Regions from separate parts of the Brevibacillus sp. FIR094 genome, predicted to be linked through region 2. Evidence: riboswitches for the same ligand, from Rfam matches in the RefSeq annotation. Region 2 holds a riboswitch; each other region holds the start of a gene.

Region 1 (4,279 bases), on a different contig from region 2:
ATCGTCCATGTAAATACAGGTCATTCACTTCGGAAAAGCCGCTCACGAGTATGGCGCCTTTTACAGCATCCGAATAGCGAAGACAATATTCAAGGGCGATAGAAGCACCTTGGGAGTACCCCAAAATAAAGGGACGTTCAATGCCGAGTGACGGGATTAGCTTATGGAGCTGTTCTGCCAACTCCCCAATGGAAAAGGGCTTCTCCATCGGTGAACTGTCGCCATGTCCGGGCAAATCAGGGACAATGAGCTGATATGTATCCGCGAGTGTTTGTTGATAAACAAAATTGATAGAGCCGATGCATGGTGCATGGATACACAATAACGGCTGGCCTTTTCCCGATATGTGAAAGGCAAACTGCTTGCCATCCTGATGGACGAGTATTTGTTCCATTTTCGTTTTCACCCCACCCTTAGGTTGTCCGATCCGAAGTAGATTTTTCAATTGAACTCTTCTTTTTTTGATGGAGTAATGGTATTCTCGCAATAGAATATTTGGTGAAAGCAGGGTGAAGAAGTTGTTTCAAGAGCGCATTTCGAAGCTCCACACATTTTTGAAAGAGCAAGAGCTGAACGCGGTGTTGATTACCTCTCCCAAGCACGTCTACTATTTGACCGGATTTTTTACAGACCCGCATGAACGGTTTATGGGTCTCGTTATTCCTGCTGAGGGAAAACCTTCTTTGATTGTACCTGCTCTTGATCGTGAGGCAGCGGCAGAGGCTTCGTTCGTTCAAGATATCCATACACATACGGATATCCAAAACCCGTATGAAATCCTCAAGCAAGTCTTGCCAGCGAACTTGACGAAGCTCGGTATTGAGAAGAGTCATATGACTGTCGAGCGCTATGAAGCACTTGGACAAGTTGTTCTGGCGTCGAGCTATGTGGATGTGGAAGAGCCACTACGTGAAATGCGTTTGATCAAATCTGCTGATGAAGTGGATCGTTTGAAGCACGCTGTTCAGTTGGTTGAGGATTCCTTGCGGGAGACCCTGAAAAAAGTCAAGACAGGCATGACCGAGACAGAAATCGTAGCTGAGCTGGAATTCCAGATGAAGCGCTTGGGTGCCGAAGGTCCATCCTTTACGTCCATGGTATTGGCAGGGGAGAAGTCGGCACTGCCACACGGGAAACCAGGAACGCGCCAGGTGCAAGAAGGCGACTTGCTTTTGTTTGATATCGGGGTAGCAGCCAACGGATATGTATCCGATATTACTCGTACCTTTGCTGTAGGCGAGATCAGTGCCCAACTTCAAGAAATTTACGAGACAGTATTGGCTGCCAACGAAGCGGCAATTGCTGAGATTCGTCCGGGTGTGACCTTTGCGCATTTGGATAAAACTGCGCGCGATGTCATTACCGCCAAAGGCTACGGAGAATACTTCATGCACCGTCTTGGGCATGGACTTGGGATGGATGTACATGAATATCCATCTGTTCACAGCCAGAACCAAGAAGTGCTTCGTCCAGGGATGGTCTTTACGATCGAGCCAGGCATCTATCTGCCGGGTGTAGGCGGAGTGCGGATTGAAGACGATGTATTGGTTACGGAAACGGGCGTTGAAATTCTCACGCAGTTCCCGAAAAAACTGACTTCTATCAACGAATGAATAAATCGTAAAAATTGAATAAGTATCGAATGGTGCTAGATGGCATTTGCCGTCAGCTTAAAAGGGAAGTCCGGTGAGAAACCGGCGCGGTCCCGCCACTGTAACGAGGAGCGCCTAGCGAATAGCCACTGTTTTTTGCGAGACAAAAAATGGGAAGGTAGCTGGGTGTGTTGATCCGTAAGCCAGGAGACCTGCCATGCGATCATATACAATCGACCCACGAGGATGGGACAGATGTAGAAGTAGTCTATGATAGGCGCCTTTGGGCCTGCTTATAGCTATGTCTACGTTTGTCATGCACCTCCCGATTGAAATGGGGGGTGCTTTTTTTGTGGGATTTGGTTCAACTCATCATCTACATACAGAAAAGGGGATTACAGATGTTTAAAGCAAACAAAACACATACAGTAATGAAAGGACTAACTTTCGGCATCATGACAGCTGCCATGCTTTTGGTTTCGGCATGCGGCTCCACTACGACAACACAGGCTCCAGCCAAAACAGAACAAACAGCTACACCAGCTGCAGAGAGCAAGTCTGTAACACTAACGAATAATGGCATTGAAATGACGTATCCAAAAGCACCTGAGCGTGCCGTGACATTAAACCAACACGTAACCGAGATCATGCTGGCATTGGGCCTGGCTGATAAAATGGCCGGAACTGCTTACCTAGACGATAAAATCCTTCCAGAGTTAAAAGCAGATTACGACAAGGTTCCGGTACTGTCTGACAAGTATCCTACGAAAGAAGTGCTGCTGGCAGCGAACCCAGACTTCGTATACGCCGGATGGAAAAGTGGATTCGGCGAAAAGGGCGTAGGATCGATGCAGGATTTGGAGAAGGTCGGCATCAAATCGTACCTGCAAGAATCGTCAAGCAAGCCTGGACCAACGATCGACGATGTGTTCGCGGATATTACGAACATCGGACGCATTTTCCGAGTGGAAGACAAAGCCAATGAATTGATCAATAAAATGAAGAGTGAAATGGATCAAACGATTAGCAAAATTGGCAAGGTAGACGAGCCACTTAAAGTGTTCGTGTACGACAACGGGGAAGATAAACCATTCACAGCAGCCAACAACTACATGACGTCCTTAATCAAGACTGCTGGCGGCAAGAACATTTTTGACGACATTCAAAAGGGTTGGGCAGAGGTCAGCTGGGAACAAGTAGTGAGTCGTAATCCGGACGTGATTATTGTTGTAGACTACGGTGACAGAACTGTTGATCAAAAACGCAATTTCCTTTTGACCAAAAAAGAACTGGCGGATATTCCAGCGATTAAAAATCAACGACTGGTTGTATTGCCACTGTCTGCTGCTTCTGAAGGCGTTCGAGCACCGATTGCGCTGAAAATTTTGGCGGAAGGACTCTACCCGGATCAATTCAAATAAAGTACGCCCCTTTTAAGGGAGGGAATGGCACTGCAACAGATCAAGTTACCTTATATCATCATCACTTTACTGGTCGGACTCTTTCTCTCGATTACATTCGCGGTTACGTATGGCTCTGTGGAGATTAAACCGACAACGGTATGGAAAATCGCCTTATCGAAAATTCCGATGTTCACCCAATGGATTGAAGTGGATTGGTCCAAAGGGGAGCAAACGATTATTTGGGATATTCGCTTTCCACGTGTACTCTTGGGGGCGATCGTTGGCGCAGGTCTGTCTGTCGTGGGGGTAGCGATCCAGTCGTTGGTTCGCAACTCCCTGGCTGACCCGTATGTGTTAGGTGTATCTTCAGGCGCTTCCGTAGGAGCGACCTCGGTCATTATATTCGGAGCATTCAGCATGTACGGGCAGTATGCGCTATCCTTTGGCGCTTTTACAGGCTCCCTTGTGTCCATCATTCTCATTTTTACGCTATCCCGTATCGGTGGGCAAAATTCAACGGTACGCCTGCTCATGGCCGGAATTGCGATATCTGCGATCTTGTCGGCCATTACCAGTCTCCTAGTTTTTTCAGCGCCGAATGAGCATGGAATTGGGACGGTCCTGTTTTGGTTAAGTGGAAGTTTGGCTGGCGGGAAATGGGAGTACCTGACGATCCCTGCATTGATTGTTGTCATCTGCCTCATCGTCTTAATGGCCCAATACCGCTCGCTCAATGCGATGTTGATGGGCGAGGAGTCAGCGGGGACATTGGGGGTCAATACGGTACAATTCCGCAAGCTTCTCCTGGTGATCACGGCACTGCTCACAGGGGTGATCGTGTCCATTGCGGGATCAATCGGTTTTGTCGGATTAATGATGCCCCACATCGTCCGTGTGATGGTCGGATCAGATCACAGACGTGTCCTGCCTGTCAGCGCTTTGTTTGGCGCGATATTTCTAATCTGGGTTGATGTAGTCGCTAGGCTCGCATTTGCACCGGAAGAGCTGCCGATTGGTATTTTGACAGCGCTTTGTGGAGGTCCATTCTTTATCTGGTTGATGTTGCGGAGTTCTTATTCCTTTGGAGGTAGCGGACGATGAATTTGTTAGTTGAGAATATATCGGTCGAACTGGAGAAAAAGGGAATCCTTCGCAACGTCAGTCTGGAGGTACGCTCTGGAGAGTTTGTGGGGCTGATCGGGCCGAATGGCAGTGGGAAGTCCACATTGCTAAAAAGCATTTATCGCGTATTGAAGCCGCGTTCGGGATGGATCTCGCTTGATG
Region 2 (4,279 bases):
CAATTGGATGCGTTAATCGCCAATGTCGATTTGACATTAGCACAAAGAGAGGGGACCAAAACGATGAGTGACAAACAAAAATTTGAAGGCTTCAAGCAAAAGCTGATTGACGACAACGAGGCCCAGTACGGAGAAGAAATTCGCTCAAAATATGGAAGTGACCAGGTGGACAAATCCAATCAGAAAATCAAAGGAATGACCGAGCAGGAGTACGCTGCACTTGAGCAGTTGAATGAAAAACTGCATGAGACGTTGGCACAGGCTTTTGCGACGGGAGATCCTGCTCATGAGCTTGCCCAAAAAGCAGCCGATCTTCACCGTCAATGGCTTAGTTTTTATTGGGACAGCTACAGTAAAGATGCGCACGCAAGTGTTGCCCAGATGTACGTCGAAGACCCGCGCTTTACCGCTTACTATGACAAGGAACAGCCTGGTGTAGCCGAGTTTCTGAGAGATGCAGTGGTCATTTATACGAGTAAGTAAAGAGATTTCAAAAAAAGAAGCTGCGAGTAGGGCAGCTTCTTTGCGTTTTACTTTTAGTTGTCCCCTCCTACTGCGGGGAAAAGCTTTTGTCCCAATGGGGTTGGCAATCCATCCATGCTTACTACGTTGTTTTCCTTTTGATAATCAAGCAGTTCTGTCTCGTCTTTAGCCAAGGTCCATTTCTGAAGGGTGTCGCGTTCTTTTGTATAGAAATAGAAGGGGATAGCCCAGCCGCAAGAGGTCTTTACTTCCATTATGTTGACGGTAATGATTTGACGAGCACCGGGCAGAAGCGGGAAGTCTTTTACGAGCTCATCCCACCGAGGCGTATCTGGGAGAATAACCGTTCCTTTGCCGAAAAGGCGCATGATGAGAGGGGGGCCTTCAAACGCACAGAACATGAGAGTTATCCTGCCATTTTCCTGCAGATGAGCGCTGGTTTCGTTCCCACTTCCAGTCAGGTCTAAATAGGCGACCTCGGTAGGCGATAATATGCGAAAAGAATCGTACCCTTTCGGTGAAAGATTCACGTGACCATCTGTGTCCATAGGAGCAGAGGCAACAAAGAACATCTGTTGCTTCTTGATAAACTTCTCATGCTCAGGTCGTAATTCAGAAAAAAGTTGACCCATTTTAGCACCCCTCCAGCTAATGGAATTGTTTTTGCTGCCCTTAGATTACCATGAAAATATGAAGATTTTGTGTGACTTATCCCCAATCCGTTCGAAATAGATGGTAAAGTGTAAATATTCACGCAACAAAATAACAACACGAGACTTTTGAAAAGGAGGAGTATTTACATGCAATCAACAGAGCCAATTTATTTAGGGGAACGCATTCATTTAATAGACGGTTTCGATATGGGCTGGGCGGAACGTACGGGGACGTATGTGATCGCGGAAGAGGAGCTCACGTTGGTAGAAACAGGGCCAAGCCCCTCCGTCCCATACATCAAGGCCGGTCTCGCCAAGCTCGGTTATACGCCCGAACAAGTAAAATACATCATCGTGACGCACATTCACTTGGATCATGCAGGAGGAGTAGGACTGTTTCTGAAGGATTGTCCAAACGCAAAGGTCGTTGTCCACCCGAAAGGTGCACGTCATCTCATAGATCCGAGCCGACTGATCGCAGGCGCGAGAGCGGTGTATCATGATGATTTTGATCGATTGTTTGATCCGATTGAGGCTGTTCTCGAAGAGCGGATTTTGATTCGCGGAGACGGGGATACACTAAAGATCGGAGAGAATTGCGCATTGGAGTTTCTCGATTCCCCAGGTCACGCCAATCATCACTTCAGCATCTACGATCCAGTAAGCCGCGGCATGTTTACAGGTGATACGGCAGGTGTGCTCTATCCACAGCTAAAAAAGGATGGCATACACCTCGTGCTGCCATCTACTTCGCCGAATCAGTTTGACCCGGATGCCATGTTAGCGTCTCTAAGCCGTTTTGAAGCGTGCAAGCTGAGTCGGATTTACTTTGGTCATTTTGGGATGTCAGAGCAGGCAGATGACGTGTACCACCAAATACGCGAGTGGCTCCCCGTGTTTGTGGCGGAAGGAGAGACAGCGCTAGCTGCTGGACAAACATATGATGAGCTGTCTCGCACTTTATTTGAACGAGTTACTGATCATCTACAGTCACAAGGAATCAGCAGTGACCACGAAGTTTTCGATGTACTCAAGCTCGATTTGCAAGTATGCTCCATGGGTATCTTAGATTATTTGCACAAACGAGGGGTATAGTCTGCCAAAAGCGTTACATTTGCCTGAACCTTTTGTTCAGGCGTTTTTCATTTTTAGCAGGCAAGAAAGTATTGGCTTATGTGTTTGTCATTCTTTTTTCATTCAAGGAATGCTATGATGTAGGATGAGTCATGGACTGTGACAATTTCAAACGTAACAGCAAATAGGTGCCTCTTCTTTTTAACGAAAAGATCGGGTGAAAAGGGAAGTCGGTGAAAATCCGACGCGGTCCCGCCACTGTAATTCGGCTCGTTCCTCAGCCGTAAGCCAGGAGACCTGCCTGTTTGTTTTAGTGCCTGTTGCCTTCGCGGAAAGGATCGGCCTATTTCAGGAAGCAGACCATCTTTGTCTGTTTGCCCTGAGGTGCCGACCCTTTGATTTCCGAATGGAAGCAAGGGTCGATTTTTTTATTGGAAGGAACAGTCAATCAGACATGAGAAAGGAAGTTCTACATATGAAACGTTCATTTCGATTCATGATCCCACTACTAGTTGCGGCTAGCCTCGCAGGTTGTGCGGGTAACGATAACAGCCAGCCAGCACCTGGTGGACAAACAAGTGCACCGCAGACAGCACCGCAAGAGAATGCAGACGAGCAGCCTGCCAAACAAACAAAGTATCCATTGACAGTCACGGATGCGACAGGAAAAGAAGTAACCTTTGCAAAAGCTCCTGAGCGAATCGTCTCAACATCACCTGCGGAGACAGAGATTTTGTTCGCATTAGGCTTGGAAGATCGGATCGTAGCTGTCTCAGACTATGATGATTATCCAGATGCGGCGAAGGCAAAACCGAAAATTGGCGGAGTCGTCAAACCAAATGAAGAAGCCATTCTTGCTCAAACGCCGGATATGGTCGTCGGTGGGATTTCGATGGAAAAGCCAGTGGCTGACAAGCTCAAATCTCTCGGAATGCCAGTCTACATTACCCATCCGACAAAGATGGATGACATCCTAAACAATGTTTTGGCGATGGGAGTTATCACGAACAGACAGGAACAAGCCGAAAAAGTCGTCGCGCAAATGAAGAAAGACATCGCGTACGTTCAAGAAGCAGTGAAAAATGTAAAACCGGAAGACAAGAAAAAGGTATACTTGGAATTTTCCCCAGGCTGGACAGTCGGAAAAGGCGAATTCATGGACGAACTCATCACGCTGGCTGGAGCGACAAATATTGCTTCCGACACCGAGGGATGGAATCCGATTAGTGAAGAAAAGATTTTGCAAAACGATCCAGACGTTATTTTGTATGCGAGCGGAATTACGGATGAAAAGACTGGCGTCAAGCTGGAGGATATGATCGCCAAGCGTAATGGCTGGGATAAAATGAAGGCGATCCGTGAAAAACAAATCTTTGGCATGGACCAAAATATTTTGTCCCGTCCTGGTCCGCGTATTACACAAGGCTTGATCGAAGTAGCCAAGGTGATTTACCCTGACTTGGTGAAATAAAATGAAGAAACGATTGTTCATATGGGGAGGAGTCAGCTGTCTCGTCCTTCTGGCATCAATAGTTATCAGCATCTCGATGGGGGCGGCGCAACTCCCCCTTTCGCAAGTATGGCTTATCCTGCTCCATCAAATCCCTGGCTTGTCTGAGTGGATCACCGTAACGTGGCCGGAGTCATCTGAGCAAATTGTCATGAAGGTTCGTTTTCCACGCGTTGTATTGGCTGTCTTGATTGGCGCCTGCTTGTCACTTGCAGGAGCGGGCTTTCAGGGAGTTTTGCGCAATCCGCTTGCAGATCCGTTTACGATGGGCGTGGCATCGGGTTCTGCGGTCGGAGCAGCCTTCTTGATCCTTTTTGGCTTGCAAATCACCTTTTTGGGTGCATGGAGCACGCCTGTCGTCGCTTTTCTTACAGGATTGCTCAGTTTATGGATCGTACTCGGACTCGCGAATACGCAAGGAAAGCTGCAAACAGAGACGCTGATTTTGTCTGGTGTCGTGGTGCAGGCTTTTCTCGGCTCGCTCGTTTCGTTTATGGTGTCCCTATCCGACCAGACGGTAAATGAGATCGTGTTCTGGCTTATGGGCAGCCTGTCGTTT
Region 3 (4,279 bases), on a different contig from region 2:
GTGTTGATGAGCGAGCCTCATTTTATGTGATCCAAAGGATATTTGGATTATGCGATTTGTCCGGTGTTCCTGAAAAACATGTAGACAGACATGCGCATCATTGTGACAGTGCCTTCCTCTTTTGGGGAGATGCACCTGATGGCACTGGTCTGGTGTGTCATGTTCAACTCGGTGAAGAAGAGAAGACTGTTGAGAGTCCAGCAGCTATTTTTATCCCAGCAGGCGTCGAGCATTCCTATCACTATGTGTCAGGGCGCGGAACTTATACAAATATTGTATTGTCACCTGAATACAACAAAAGCTTATTGGTTTCAGCAGCAACTTCTGAAATACCAGTGACCTAAGAGGTACAGGAAGTTGTTGAGTTTGAAGAGTGGGCAGCCATCTGGGCATGAGTACGGTATCGACCGGGCTCATGCCTTGTTTGAGTATTTGTGGTTACATCGACAAAACCCCGCCATAGATCGGTTCTTGCTGCGTTTTTTGTCCCCAAGTGCGCGTTCCGTATTCGAAATGCCACCATTCTTTTGGATAGTTGACGAATCCGGCAGCGGTCATCAAATGATAGAGCAGTCGGCGATTTTCTCGAATCTCGATGTCTTTTTGTGTAGGTTGTACGAGTTCCTCATAATATCGAGTGGAAGCCAGTTCACTGAAATCATCGAAGTCTGTCCCCATTTCCAGCCAGCCATTAGGCCCTGCGATAGTCAGATCGACTGCGCCACCGGATAGGTGAGGGGACGGTTTTGAGAGGTCTGTTGTTGGATAAGCGACGAATTTGCTCAATTCTTCCGTGAGGGAGGGTCCTTCCTGCCAGCCTTGTAAAAGCAAGGCTTCACGGAAACGTTCATACAAAGATGCCTGTACCTCAAACGAGCGCCAGCCGTCCAACACGACGAGCTTGTAACCAACTGGCAGTTGTGAGGCTGCCGTGGTGAGCTTGCGTGCTGCCTCTTCTCGCAAAAAGGCTTCTGGCTGTGTTCCGGCATAGCCCTCGTGATAGTAGGCTGGATAGACCGTGATTTGTTCACAAAGGGAAGAGAGGGGGATCATCGGCTCGCCGCATTCCTTGATCGGCAGTGGGCTGGGCAGGACCATGTCTGTTATTTTTGGAATCGGAGGAAATAGCATGACTGCACACCACTTTCGATTGTTTTGCCAATAGGGTAACGAAAATTTTCAAGTAAGTAAATGGTGATTATCTTAAATTTTCTGCTAATAGTCCCTAGCGACAAATCGGCAGCTTTTGCTTGAATCCTCGGTAGCTTTTGCTATTATTAAAGCAAGTGCTTGTCAACGGAACGAAAGACATTTACATATGGAAGAAACAGGTCCTTGTTTTTGCGAAGCCGATTTGCAGGAGCAAGGTTAAAAGGGAAGTTTGGTGAAAAGCCAACGCGGTCCCGCCACTGTAAGAGAGTAGCTGTTCTTCAAGGCATCATGCCATCCACTGCCCATCTGGGAGCGGGAAGGAGAAGAAAAGCGATAATCCTCGAGCCAGGAGACCTGCCTGTTTTATGTTTACACTGATTTCCTTCGGGTCAAAGGAAGAGGTGAGGATAGTTGCTTTTCAGCTATCCGCGCTTTGTTTTTCCTTACGTACTGGGGGAAACAGGGCGCTTTTTTTATGCTTCGGAAAGTATTTGGAGGAAACAGCGGAGTAAAATACGTCACTTTTTGAGGTGGTCACGATGGAGAAAAACGATAAGAAGCGGGGATTGACTCTCGTATACACAGGAGATGGCAAAGGAAAAACGACAGCAGCAGTCGGGTTGGCTGTGCGGGCAACAGGGCGCGGGAAAAAGGTGCTGATGGTTCAATTCATCAAGTCGCCGGAGCGTACATACGGAGAAAAGATTATTTTCGATAAGTTGGGCATTGAAATTGTGCAAATGGGCGTCGGCTTCACATGGACGAAGACACCAGAGGAGCATCGGCATGCATTGAAAGAAGCTTGGGCGTTTGCGAGCGAAAAGCTTTCTTCCGGAGCGTACGATGTCGTCATTTTGGATGAGCTAAATAATGCATTGGCGATTGACCGCTTCCCAATTGATGATGTATTGCCATTGTCCGATGTATTGGAAGCGATTCAAAACAGGCCAAGTCATATTCACCTCGTGATTACGGGACGGGCAGCAAAGCAGGAGATTTTGGACATCGCAGATTTGGTGACAGAGATGAAGCCAATCAAGCATTACTACGATGAAGGGATTCCAGCTGTGCTGGGGGTAGAGTTTTGACAAGCGCAGGTGTAATAGAGATGTACGGTCATGGCGGAGACTTGCTGACCGCTGCGCAGCGCTTTGGTCGAGAGCCCGGGGAGTTTCTGGATTACAGTGCCAATATTAATCCGCTGGGGATGCCAGCAAGCGTCCGTGAGATGCTATTGGCTTCGCTGGCTGCTGTAGCGCATTACCCAGACCCAGGACATCGTGTGTTCCGTCGTGCGCTGGCGAAACGGCTGCAAGTGCCGGAGGAATGGTTACTACCTGCCAATGGTGCAGCGGAGGCGATGGCACTGGCCATTCTCGGTCTTTTACCGCAAACGGTTGGTGTGGTATATCCTTGCTTTTCGGAATACGCGCAACTTTCCGAGCAGTATGGTGCCCATGTCATTGGCTGCTTCGGGAAGGAAGCGAACGGGTACAAGCCCGATCCTATAGAGCTGCACACTCTTTTTACGCAGTCTGATCTCGTATTTGTCGGGTCGCCAAACAATCCGACCGGAATCCTGTATCAACCGGACGAGCTGCGGCAAATGGCAGAATGGACGAAAGAGACCAATACGTGGCTTATCGTGGATGAGGCTTTCCTCGATTTTGTGGAGGAGGAGCGGCAGTATACATTGGCGACGCAGCTGGAGCGATTTCCCCGTGTCATTTTGATGCGCTCGATGACGAAAATGTACGCGATCCCGGGATTGCGCCTGGGCTATGCGATTGCGCATCCGGATGTCATTGCGAGGATGCGCCAGAAGCAAGTGAGCTGGAGTGTGAATGCACTGGCCCTCTTAGCTGGAGAACTGTGCTTGCAGGAGCAGGCATACGAGGAACAGACGCGCAGGCTCATAAAAGCAGAACGTGCGTATTTGATCGATTGCATCAGCGGTGAGTTGGGCTGGCAGGTATGGCCAGCGGAGGCTAACTTTTTGCTGGTGCGTTCGCCAGAAGGATTGCCAGCCGAACAATTGCAGGCGCGGCTCGGCAAAAAAGGTGTTCTGATCCGCAATTGTGCGATGTATCCCGGTTTGACGGCACATGATGTGAGAATCGCAGTGCGGGGACGAGAGGAAAATGAAAGACTTCTGGCAGCGCTCCGCGAGGTCCATGCGGAAGGAAGTGAACAGCGATGAGCTTGGTGCTGGTAACAGGCGGTGTCCGTTCGGGAAAAAGCCGCTACGCGGAAGAGCTTGCGATGAAGTTGAGCAATCGAGTCCTGTACGTGGCGACAGGCAAGGCCTGGGATGATGAAATGAAGCAGAGAATCGAGCTGCATCAGGCACGTCGTCCGCTGGAATGGGGCTGTGTGGAGGTAGGAGAGCGATTAACTGATTACCACACATTCAGTGAGCAGTACGATGTAGTATTGATCGATTGCCTGTCCACCTGGGTGAGCAATCGATTAATGAGCGTGGATGAGTCGGAATGGAGAAGTCCTTCTCACACGCAAGCCCTGCTGCAAGAGGCAGAGGCATGGCTGTCCCTTGTTCACAATTCCCCGCAACAAGTCATTGCCGTCACAAGCGAGGTCGGATTGGGCGGTGTAGCCTTGAGTCGTTTGGGCAGATGGTTCGCGGATGTGCTGGGCGACGTCAATCAGAGAAGTGCGCGACAAGCGGACGCCGTCTACGCTGTTTTGTCGGGGATACCGTGGAGGATCAAAGGATGAATGCATTTTTACACGCGATCTCGTTTTTTACGCGTATTCCGGTTCCGTGGCTTCGCCCTTCAGAGGAGGCGTGGAGAAAAAGCGTCAACTGGTATCCCGCAGTTGGTTTGGTCATCGGTCTATTGCTATGGGGTGTGCATCAGGCAGGACTGGTGTTGTTTAGTCCATGGATCGCCGCTATTTTGACGCTGGTCGCATGGGTCTACGTGACCGGTGGTCTTCATATGGATGGGTGGATGGATCTCGCGGACGGTCTTGGCAGCAGCAGACCGAGAGAGCAAATCCTTACGATTATGAAGGATAGCCGTGTAGGTGCGATGGGCGTTCTAGCTGCAATTATGCTGTTGCTGATCAAGGCAGGTGCAGTCGCAGAGCTCGGACATCCGGGATG

The links. A riboswitch is a leader RNA that binds a small molecule or an ion and turns the genes downstream of it on or off. The one in region 2 is predicted to bind cobalamin.
Region 1: it holds a riboswitch for cobalamin, as region 2 does, so the genes downstream of both, ACQ5DJ_RS20700 (ABC transporter substrate-binding protein) here and ACQ5DJ_RS26645 (helical backbone metal receptor) in region 2, are expected to answer to the same signal.
Region 3: it holds a riboswitch for cobalamin, as region 2 does, so the genes downstream of both, cobO (cob(I)yrinic acid a,c-diamide adenosyltransferase) here and ACQ5DJ_RS26645 (helical backbone metal receptor) in region 2, are expected to answer to the same signal.

Annotation. Positions count from the first base shown of each region.
Region 1 covers NZ_JBEAES010000025.1:7,879-12,157, reverse strand. The annotation lists gene ACQ5DJ_RS20710 (alpha/beta fold hydrolase) at 1-394, opposite strand, end outside; gene ACQ5DJ_RS20705 (M24 family metallopeptidase) at 519-1,613, shown strand; cobalamin riboswitch at 1,627-1,826, shown strand; gene ACQ5DJ_RS20700 (ABC transporter substrate-binding protein) at 1,994-3,013, shown strand; gene ACQ5DJ_RS20695 (FecCD family ABC transporter permease) at 3,038-4,096, shown strand; gene ACQ5DJ_RS20690 (ABC transporter ATP-binding protein) at 4,093-4,279, shown strand, end outside.
Region 2 covers NZ_JBEAES010000045.1:10,946-15,224, reverse strand. The annotation lists gene ACQ5DJ_RS26660 (MerR family transcriptional regulator) at 1-483, shown strand, start outside; gene ACQ5DJ_RS26655 (pyridoxamine 5'-phosphate oxidase family protein) at 537-1,115, opposite strand; gene ACQ5DJ_RS26650 (MBL fold metallo-hydrolase) at 1,284-2,231, shown strand; cobalamin riboswitch at 2,380-2,529, shown strand; gene ACQ5DJ_RS26645 (helical backbone metal receptor) at 2,686-3,681, shown strand; gene ACQ5DJ_RS26640 (FecCD family ABC transporter permease) at 3,683-4,279, shown strand, end outside.
Region 3 covers NZ_JBEAES010000011.1:145,077-149,355, forward strand. The annotation lists gene ACQ5DJ_RS12145 (LeuA family protein) at 1-344, shown strand, start outside; gene ACQ5DJ_RS12150 (M15 family metallopeptidase) at 439-1,131, opposite strand; cobalamin riboswitch at 1,313-1,528, shown strand; gene cobO (cob(I)yrinic acid a,c-diamide adenosyltransferase) at 1,692-2,240, shown strand; gene cobD (threonine-phosphate decarboxylase CobD) at 2,237-3,352, shown strand; gene cobU (bifunctional adenosylcobinamide kinase/adenosylcobinamide-phosphate guanylyltransferase) at 3,349-3,888, shown strand; gene cobS (adenosylcobinamide-GDP ribazoletransferase) at 3,885-4,279, shown strand, end outside.